3 regions of the Marinobacter metalliresistant genome follow, and region 2 is predicted to be linked to each of the others. Evidence: predicted binding sites of a transcription regulator. Region 2 holds the regulator's gene; each other region holds the start of a gene.
The links. Region 2 encodes FliA, which starts transcription of late flagellar genes. Its sites were predicted from a motif close to CTAAAGTTTNNNNNNNNNNNGCCGNTAA; they were not measured.
Positions count from the first base shown of each region.

Region 1: the regulator FliA is predicted to act here: its motif matches at 1,759-1,786, upstream of NLK58_RS08245 (methyl-accepting chemotaxis protein).
Region 3: the regulator FliA is predicted to act here: its motif matches at 874-901, upstream of NLK58_RS00415 (methyl-accepting chemotaxis protein).

Region 1 covers NZ_CP101118.1:1,759,866-1,762,886, forward strand. The annotation lists gene NLK58_RS08245 (methyl-accepting chemotaxis protein) at 26-1,717, opposite strand; gene NLK58_RS08250 (3-oxoacyl-[acyl-carrier-protein] synthase III C-terminal domain-containing protein) at 1,952-3,021, shown strand, end outside.
Region 2 covers NZ_CP101118.1:1,146,778-1,149,798, forward strand. The annotation lists gene NLK58_RS05325 (protein phosphatase CheZ) at 1-448, opposite strand, end outside; gene cheY (chemotaxis response regulator CheY) at 469-852, opposite strand; gene NLK58_RS05335 (RNA polymerase sigma factor FliA) at 1,015-1,758, opposite strand; gene NLK58_RS05340 (MinD/ParA family protein) at 1,791-2,603, opposite strand; gene flhF (flagellar biosynthesis protein FlhF) at 2,691-3,021, opposite strand, start outside.
Region 3 covers NZ_CP101118.1:89,153-92,173, reverse strand. The annotation lists gene dbpA (ATP-dependent RNA helicase DbpA) at 1-142, opposite strand, end outside; gene NLK58_RS00420 (DUF2058 domain-containing protein) at 249-785, shown strand; gene NLK58_RS00415 (methyl-accepting chemotaxis protein) at 1,039-2,895, shown strand; gene NLK58_RS00410 (hypothetical protein) at 2,971-3,021, opposite strand, start outside.

The DNA.
Region 1 (3,021 bases), 610 kb from region 2:
TCTGCCCCGGTTTTCACGGTTTTCGTCAACTCCTGTCGTTACCAGCCAGCAGAAGATCCGGATTAAAGCCCATGATCACCGCACCCCAATGCTTGCCATCTACATGCACGGGGATCGATAGGTCGTTGAGAATTTCCCCCGTATCCCGGATATAGGTTTGTAGAAGGAACCGCTCTGTGTGGCTGGCCCTTCGTTTTTCAGTCTCATTGCTGTTGTAGAGCCGCTGATCACGGCTGTAGAGAAGGTCTTTTTCAGGGTCGCCGGTGATCGGCTGCGACGTGGCTCTATGATGAACGGGAATGTAGCCATTGACGTCCACCAACAGGCTGTAGACCGTGCCATCAAGGCGCTCTTTACTGCGGTCTGTCAGGTCCTGGAACGCTTGTTTAAAGCGATCGACGAACCGGGTCCGGTATTTTTGTGGCGAGGTATTCGGAACCGGTTCATAGCGGCGGTCAAAAATGTCCACACCCTGCCGGGCCAGCTCAGTGAGCCTTTGCTCGAATTCGGCAGCCAGCGCCTGGCGCTGCTCCAGAATTTCCTCGAAGGCGCCCCGGCCGATCCGGTAGCGGGCCAGCAGCGCCATGGAGGCCTCGGTGGCTTTGCGAAGCTGCTCGGAGTAGGCGTCCGATTCGGCAATCTCCTTCGCCAGTTCGCCGCCAAGGTGATGGATCTCGTTGCCGTGCTCGTGCACCTGACGGTTGGTAATACTAACTTCCTCCACGGAAGAGGTGATGGACAGAAGCTCCTCGTGCGCCTGCTCAATGTACTGCAACATGTCGTCGAACTGGGAAGCGGTCGAGGTCACCTCTTCCCGGGCCTGATCGGTTTGTTCAAGCAGCTGCTCGGTGTCCTTCTCGGTGTGACCGACCCGGGCATCCATGTCGCTGATGATCTGATGCACGTCGCCGGTCGCCGACGCAATTTTCTGGGCCAGTTGGCGGACTTCATCCGCCACCACGGCGAAACCGCGACCGGCCTCCCCCGCCCGTGCCGCCTCGATGGCGGCATTCAGCGCCAACAGGTTGGTCTGGTCCGAGAACCCCTGCACCATCTCTAGAATCTTGCCGATTTTGCCAGCGCTTTCGCTGAGCCCGGCCACGGTCTCGCGGAAGGTCAGCAGTTGGTCGTTGACCTGCCGAATTCGTTCGGCCACCTGGGACAACGCCTGATTGGACTCGCGCACCCCGTCGAGATTACGGGAATTGAGCTCCGAGACCGACCCGGTACGCTGGGTAATGTCCTCCAGTGCCGTGGCACCCTCACCACTGGACTGGGCAATCAGCTCGGAGACTTGTTCCTGCTTGCTGGCGCTCTGCTGCGCCTCGCCGGTGAGCTTGCGCAGCCTGGCCGACTGCACCGCCACCTGCACCGCATGATGGCGCAGATCCGACAGGGCGCCCCGCATGCTGGCCAACAGTTCATTATGTTCTCTGGCAATCCGCCCTGCCTGGCCGGAGCCGACCGGTTGGTCCCTTGATATATCCAGCACCCCGTGACTCTGGCCCGCATCGGGTTCAGTCGGCGTTTCAGCGCTGGCCACCCGGTCACGGCCCAACCACCAGGCCAACCCGGTTATCACGGCAGCCAACCCAAACCCGGCCATGGCAAATCCCGGCATCATCACAACCAGGGCGAACAGGACCAGAACCAATACACTGCTGACACGGAATACCAAAGGCTGCCGTGGACGACTTTCCGAAGCGACTGCATTCATTTTTATTTGCGTCCTCTGTAAGAGTAGGAACCGTTTTTGGGTTATCGGCAGGGCTCAACAGAACTTAAAAGACCAAAACCGGGACACCCATTAGCCTGCGAGGCCAAAAGAAGGCACAGGGCCAATAGCAGCTATACTGCCTAGTACACACCACCGAGAAACTGGCGAATTACCGGAGCAAAGTCTGATTCCCGGGGCCGGCAGAGACGCAGGCAGAATCTGCAAGGAGCATTCATGAAACCGTTTCGACTGAACAAACATGGAAAGCTGGTGTTTCCCTCAAGTATCTTTACCGAGCTCGACTTCTCGATCATCACCGATCTCAACCAGTTGAAGGCGATCATTCGGCGCGACTTCGAAGTGAAGGCTCCGACCGGCACTGAAATCGCCGAACGGGCGGCTGCGGGAGGCTATGCGACGCGCTATGACCTGTTGCGCGACATCGGCCTGCACCTTTTCTGGGCGAACCGTTACGCGCTGGTGATGTACGACAAGCAGCCGATGCGCTGGCGCGATGTCCCGCGGACCCGCGACGATGTCTTCGTGTCTTTGCTGCACCCCTGGGAGGGGCGGGAAGCCAAGTCCGCAAGTGTCCGCGAAGCCTACGGGCAGCTTCCGGCGAAGTGGAACGAAACGGCTGAAGACGAGCTGTTCGACATGCTCTTTGACGGCTTCTCAAACAAGCTCCATCTCGCAGCGTCACTGCCGCCAATCAAGGCCACGATTGCCGAGGCGCTCGCCACTGCCGGCGCTAAGACAACCACCCTCGGCAACTATAATCCCGACCACCCGCGCTACAGCATCGACGACATCCTTGATGTCTCAGACGAGCAGGCCGAACTCGAGGCGCTCCGGCGCTGGGCGATGGTGCTGCACAACCAGCACCCCTGGGACCGGAGCCAGGCCAGGCTGAAGCCATTGGCCGAGATGCAGGATGACGACATCGTCGTGCTGTATTATCCGAAGAACCGCCACGTGCTCGACTTCATCAACCACGAAAAGAGTGGTATCACCGGCGCGAAGCAAGCGCCGACGCCAGATCCTTCCGTCGAGCCCGTGCGACCCTATCCGCCGGTGGTGATCGGCGACGATGCACCAATCCAACCGAAGATCGAGGCGCTGGCAATCCGCAAGGGTGAGGTCGTCTGCTCAAACGAGGATGTGGTCCGGAACTCCCCATCCTCATGGTCGCCCATGAGCGCGGAGGAAATCGCCGACAAAACCGGCATCGAACGGCGCCGTTATACCGCCGAGCCACTGGAGAATATCGCCCTTGAGGCCGCGCGGGCAGCGATGACGCATGC
Region 2 (3,021 bases):
ACAACTGGCGAAATTCTGCCGGCTGCATCTCCCTGCGGCGCAAACGTTGCCACTCGTCCCGCAAGGCTGCCGCCTCGTCTCTCAGTGCGTTGGCTACCGGCATGGTTGCCTCGACCAGATCCATGGTCCGGTTGGCCGCTTCACCGGTCATATGCACCACGTATTCGAGACGGTCAGAGGCATCTGTCATTTTTGACAGCGCTTCCTGTTGTTCAGCGTTACGGGGATCTATCTGAAAGTTCCGGATCGCTTCGTGCAGGCTTCGGGTCAGTCGCCCGACCTCCCGGTACAGACTCTGATCCCTGACTTCGCTGAGTTCATTGATCAGGGTCATGGCTTTGGCATATTCGCCGGCATTGACGCTTTCAGCCAGTTCGGTTGCCTGACGCTGGAGCTTTTCCGTCACCTCTGGTTCGAGGCCCCGATGGTTCTTTTTGCTATCGCTCATGAGAGCCATCCGACCTCTGGTTACTGGATTCTTTCAAAGATTTTCTCAATCTTTTCCTTGAGCACCGCAGCAGTAAACGGCTTGACAACATAGCCATTCACGCCTGCCTGGGCAGCGGCAACAATCTGGTCCCGCTTGGCCTCTGCGGTTACCATCAGCACCGGCAGGGTTTTCAGGTTCTCGTCAGCCCTGACGGCCTTGAGCAGATCGAAACCGGACATGCCCGGCATATTCCAGTCGGTTACCAGAAAATCATACTTTCCGCTTTTGAGCATCGGCAGCGCCGTGTTGCCGTCATCGGCTTCATCGGTATTGGTGAAGCCAAGATCGCGCAGCAGGTTCTTGATGATCCGTCGCATTGTGGAAAAGTCATCCACAATGAGAATTTTCATGTTCTTGTCCAATGGGACCTCCAGTTAGTAACACCCGGAATTCGTTTGACCTTTCGGCTCGAAGTCTAGCAGGCCGCTGTTTTAACCGCTTATTGTCTGATCTTTGCTTCGGTTGTAAAGCATCGGTTACCAAAAACTACAGACTGCTCCGCTGCAGACACACAAAGGCGGTGATCAGTTGCCCGTATCCTGGCGCCAGTCCGATAACCGTCCGCGAAGGCGCAAGGCCGCCTGGCTGTGAATCTGGCTGACCCGGCTTTCACTGACGCCGAGCACCGCGCCGATTTCCTTGAGGTTCAGCTCGTCCTGGTAATACAGGCTCAGCACCAGTTTTTCCCGCTCCGGCAGTTCCTCTATAGCCTCAGCAAGACTGCGGCGGAACGCGTCGGACGAGAGTCCTTCGAGCGGATTATCCCGTGGCTCTGTCTGTTCTATCGGCAGCTCGCCGGATTCATTGAGCTCATCGAGACTAAAAAGTCGGCCGCTGTTGGAGTCGGAGAGGTAGGAATGGTACTCGGCCAGCCCCATGCCCAGTTCTTCAGCCACTTCCAGATCCTGGGCTTCCCGGCCGAGACGATCTTCAACGGCCTTGATGGCCTGGGAAATGCGGCGGGTATTACGGTGCACAGAACGGGGAACCCAGTCGCCCTTGCGGATCTCATCCACCATGGCACCGCGAATCCGGATGCCTGCGTAGGTCTCGAAGGTTGCGCCCCTGGTGGCGCTGTAGCGTTGAGCCGCCTCGAGCAGGCCGATCATTCCGGCCTGCATCAGGTCGTCAAGCTGCACAGAGGCTGGTAGCCGGGCCATCAGATGAAGGGCAATTTTCTTGACCAGAGGCGCGTGCTCCTCAACGAGCTGGGAAGGCTTCTGCGCGCCTGACTGGTTATAGATTCCGAGGTTTTTCGCCAATGTCATGTATCCGGTTTTTTTGTTTGACTGGATCCGATTCAGACTTCGACGAGCCGCTCCACAAAGAATTCCAGATGCCCACGGGGAGAGGAAGGCAGCGGCCAGTTATCAACTTTTTCCGCCAGCGCCTTGATCGCCAGGGAAGCTTTCGCCCTGGGATAGACATCCAGCACTGCCCGCTGCCGCTGAACCGCTTTTTTCACGGCTTCATCGTAAGGCACCATGCCGACATATTGTAGTGCCACATCCAGGAAGCGCTCGGTGACCCGGGTCAGTTTTTCAAACAGGTGCCGGCCTTCCTGCTCATTTCTCACCTGATTGGCAAGAATGCGGAAACGGTTGGTGCCGTAATCACGGTTCATGAGTTTGATCAGGGCGTAGCAGTCGGTGATGGAGGTGGGCTCGTCGCACACCACCAGGAGCAGCTCCTGGGAGGCTCTCAGAAAGCTCACCACTGATTCGGAAATGCCCGCGGCGGTGTCTACGATCAGCACATCAATCTGGTCACCGAGTTCGCTGAACGCGTTGATCAGCCCGGCATGCTCCATGGGGCTGAGCTGGGTCATTCGCTGGGTACCGGAGGACGCCGGTACAATCTTGATGCCACCGGGGCCATCGACCAGAACGTCCTTGAGGTCACAGTCGCCCGCCAGCACATCCTGAAGGTTCCGGTTGGCGGTAATACCGAGCAGTACATCGATATTGGCCAGCCCGAGGTCGGCATCAAGAAGCACGACTCTCCGGCCTTTCTGTGCCAGGGCAATCCCGAGGTTAACCGACACGTTACTCTTGCCGACTCCACCTTTTCCGCCGGAAACTGCAATCACCTGTACCGGTTGTGCTTTGCTCATACTGTTTTTTGTCTCTCGCCACGTTTAGCCGGGTGCTGTCTTTTCGGACGCTCGCTGTCAGTCTGTCCGCTCTCAGCGCCCGCTCTCTCAGGCTCCTTCTGCGACCGCCTGCTGTTTCTGGAGAGTTTTAAGCCGGTCCACGGCCAGCCGCACCAGCGGAACCGCTTCCGCGTGGTGCAGGTCTTCGGGAATCTTTTGCCCGTCAGTGTAGTAGGCCACCGGCAAACCGGTTTCCATCACAAAGCCGAGAGACTCGCCAAGTGTCAGGGCCTCGTCGATCTTGGTCATCACGCAGCCCGCAAGATTTGCCATCTTATAGCAATGCCAGACGGATTTCATGATGCGCGGCTGACTGGTGGCCGAGACCACCAGATGCGTCTTGACATTGTGATGGCTGCGCGCCAGTTCGGCCAGCTGT
Region 3 (3,021 bases), 1.1 Mb from region 2:
TTTTTGCCATGGCAATCACGTCTTTACCGGCAAGCCCTGGCGCTAATGCCTTTGCCTGTATCTCGGTGGGTTTTGTAAAACCCAGCTGCTCAAGATTTGCACGCATGGCAGAAGACAAACCGAAGTCATTAAAAGAAGACATAAAAGAAAATCCCGGAATCAGCGGATGCTGGTTATGAAGGCAATAATGAGGGCGTATACTAGGCCAGAATGATACCAGAATTTGCAACTAAAGAACGGAGTTACTGATGGCAACCCTTCAGGACCAATTGCTGAAAGCCGGCCTTGCCGATGAGAAAAAAGCCAAAACCATTCGCACTGAAAAGCGCAAGCAACGTAAGCAGCAACCCAAGGGCGCGGTTCAGGTTAACGAAGCCGAAATCCGGGCACGCCAGGCCCGCGAAGAAAAGGCAGAACGGGACCGTCAGTTGAACCTTGAGCGCCAGCACGCGGCTGAGAGGAAAGCAATCCAGGCACAGATCCGCCAATTGGTTGAATCGAACCGCCTCGACCGAAGCCGGGGGGAAACCTCCTATCAGTTTGTCCATGGCAAGAAGATCAAGAAGATTTTTGTAGACGACAAAATGGTCGATCAGCTGTCCCGCGGCCGACTGGCCATTGTCCATGTCAACGACAATTACGAGATCGTGGCAGAGGGCGTTGCCCGGAAGATTCTGGAACGTGACGAAAATGCCGTTGTCGTGCTCCACGATCGCAAGAAGGATGACGCGGGAGAAGATGATCCCTATGCGGGTTATGAGATCCCCGATGATCTGATGTGGTAAACCGGCGGCTCAATTCTGATAGCTTTAAATTCTCAGCAACCCTCTATTCCGTATCACGTTCGAAAACACCCGGCAATCAACTGTAACGGTAAAGTTCTGGAATACGCAGCCGTAAACCGACTTAATATAAGTCAAACAAAAGGCACTTTAACTCTTCAGGGCGCATCAGAACGCCTCCCGGTTTCCACAACCAGGGCGAGAAGCGATAAAGGCTGAACCGGCAAATCTCACCTCCTCCAGGGACATTGAATCAATGCGTTTTCCAGAACTCTTCTCCAATATGACCATCCGGACCAGGCTGGCCAGCGGCTTCGCCATCCTGCTGTTACTGACCATTCTGGTGGGCGTGGTGGGTGACCGCGCCCTGGACAGCTACAGCAAAATGTCAAATATTGTTGCCATGCTGGGGCAAGTGAATACCGGCCTTACGGAAGCTCGCGTGGAAGAGAAGAACTTCCTTTTGACAGGCGAAGCTGATGCAGTCACCAAAACGCAAGCGCAAGGCGACCGCGTTCTCGAACTAACCAACGAGATAAAACCCCTGCTGGAGGTCAGCGAAGACGTTAACAAGCTGGGCCGCATTCAGTCTGGTGTAAAACAGTATCAGCAACTGATGGGAGAGGTTGAGAAAAACATCAGTGATCGGGAAAAGGCCCTCAACCGCCTTGAGACCAGTGCCAGAATTTTCGGGTCGTCCCTGAAGGCCCATAGTTCGCTGTTCTTTGCCTCAGCGATTTTCGAGGATATGCGCCGGTCAGAACGAAAGTTTCTGATCGAGCATGATGACGCCAGCGTCAAGGCGTTTCTTGGCGATGCCAAAAGGGTCCAGAGCCCGCTGAAATCAGCTGCCATCACTGCCGAAGAAAAAGAACAGATCAACGCGGCGCTCGACACCTATGCCAACGAGTTCCGTACGGCTGTAGAACTGACCCAAACGGGCAGCCGCTTATCGGAGGAAATGGTCAGTACAGCGAGAAGCGCCATTGAGTCTGCGAACAGCCTCCGTGCCCTGCAGGCCGAAAAAATGGAAACGGACCGTCAGCAAGCATCCTGGCTGATTTTTGGCGCGACAAGTATCGCTCTGGTGCTCGGTATATTAATGGCCTATCTCATTACCCGCTCGATTGTGGCACCGGTCAACCAGGCGGTAGACATCGCATCTGAAGTTGCTTCCGGCAACCTGACGGTCGACATAAACGCCTCTGGAACCAATGAGATTGGCCGCTTGATGGCTGCCCTGGCGACCATGGTCACCAGCCTCCGGGAACTGGTCAGAAGCATCGAATCCGGCGCCTCCAACATCGCAGCTTCCTCCGAGGAACTGTCTACAGTCACCAGCCAGACCAGCGACGGCATTAATCGCCAGAAACAGGAGACCGATCAGGTCGCAACCGCGATGAACGAGATGGCAGCTACCGTTGGCGAGATTGCACGGAGTGCAGAGCAGGCATTTTCGGTGGCAACCGATGCCGCCAGCCAGGCGAGCGAGGGTGAGCGGGAAGTTCGGGAAACAGTCGAGCAAGTTAACAACCTGGCCCGGGAAGTAAACCAGAGCATGGAAACCATTCAGGGCCTGCAAAAGGAAACCGCCAACATCGGCACTGTCCTGGATGTCATCAAATCCGTGGCCGAGCAGACCAACCTGTTGGCGCTCAATGCTGCCATCGAAGCGGCGCGTGCCGGTGAGCAGGGCCGGGGATTCGCTGTGGTTGCTGATGAAGTTCGCTCCCTCGCCCAACGGACCCAATCGTCGGCTCAGGAAATCGAGACACTGGTAACCTCGCTTCAGAGTAGTGCGGGAGATTCAGTATCCGCCATGGAATCCAGCACCACCATGGCCTCCAACACGCTGGAGCGCGCGAAAGCGACGGGAGCTACCATTGAGCTCATAACCAGGGCCGTTGAGGATATCAAACAATACAACAGCCAGATTGCCACGGCATCCGAACAACAGACATCGGTGGCTGAAGAGATCAACCAGAACATTACCAGAATCAGGGACGTGACCGATCAGTCCGCAGCCTCATCCAACCAGACCGCAAGCTCCAGCAGCGAACTGGCCAGGCTCGGCAGCGAACTGCAGAACCTGGTTTCCCGCTTCAGGCTTTAAGCCAGCCAATAGCAAAGAGGGACCGGAAACAATTCACCGTTCCCTGCGCCCTCTGCTTTTGTACCAGCCAATATTTTAGTTGAGCTGGTGCCGCTCGAAGATCTCCAGGATTTCCCGTTCGGTCTC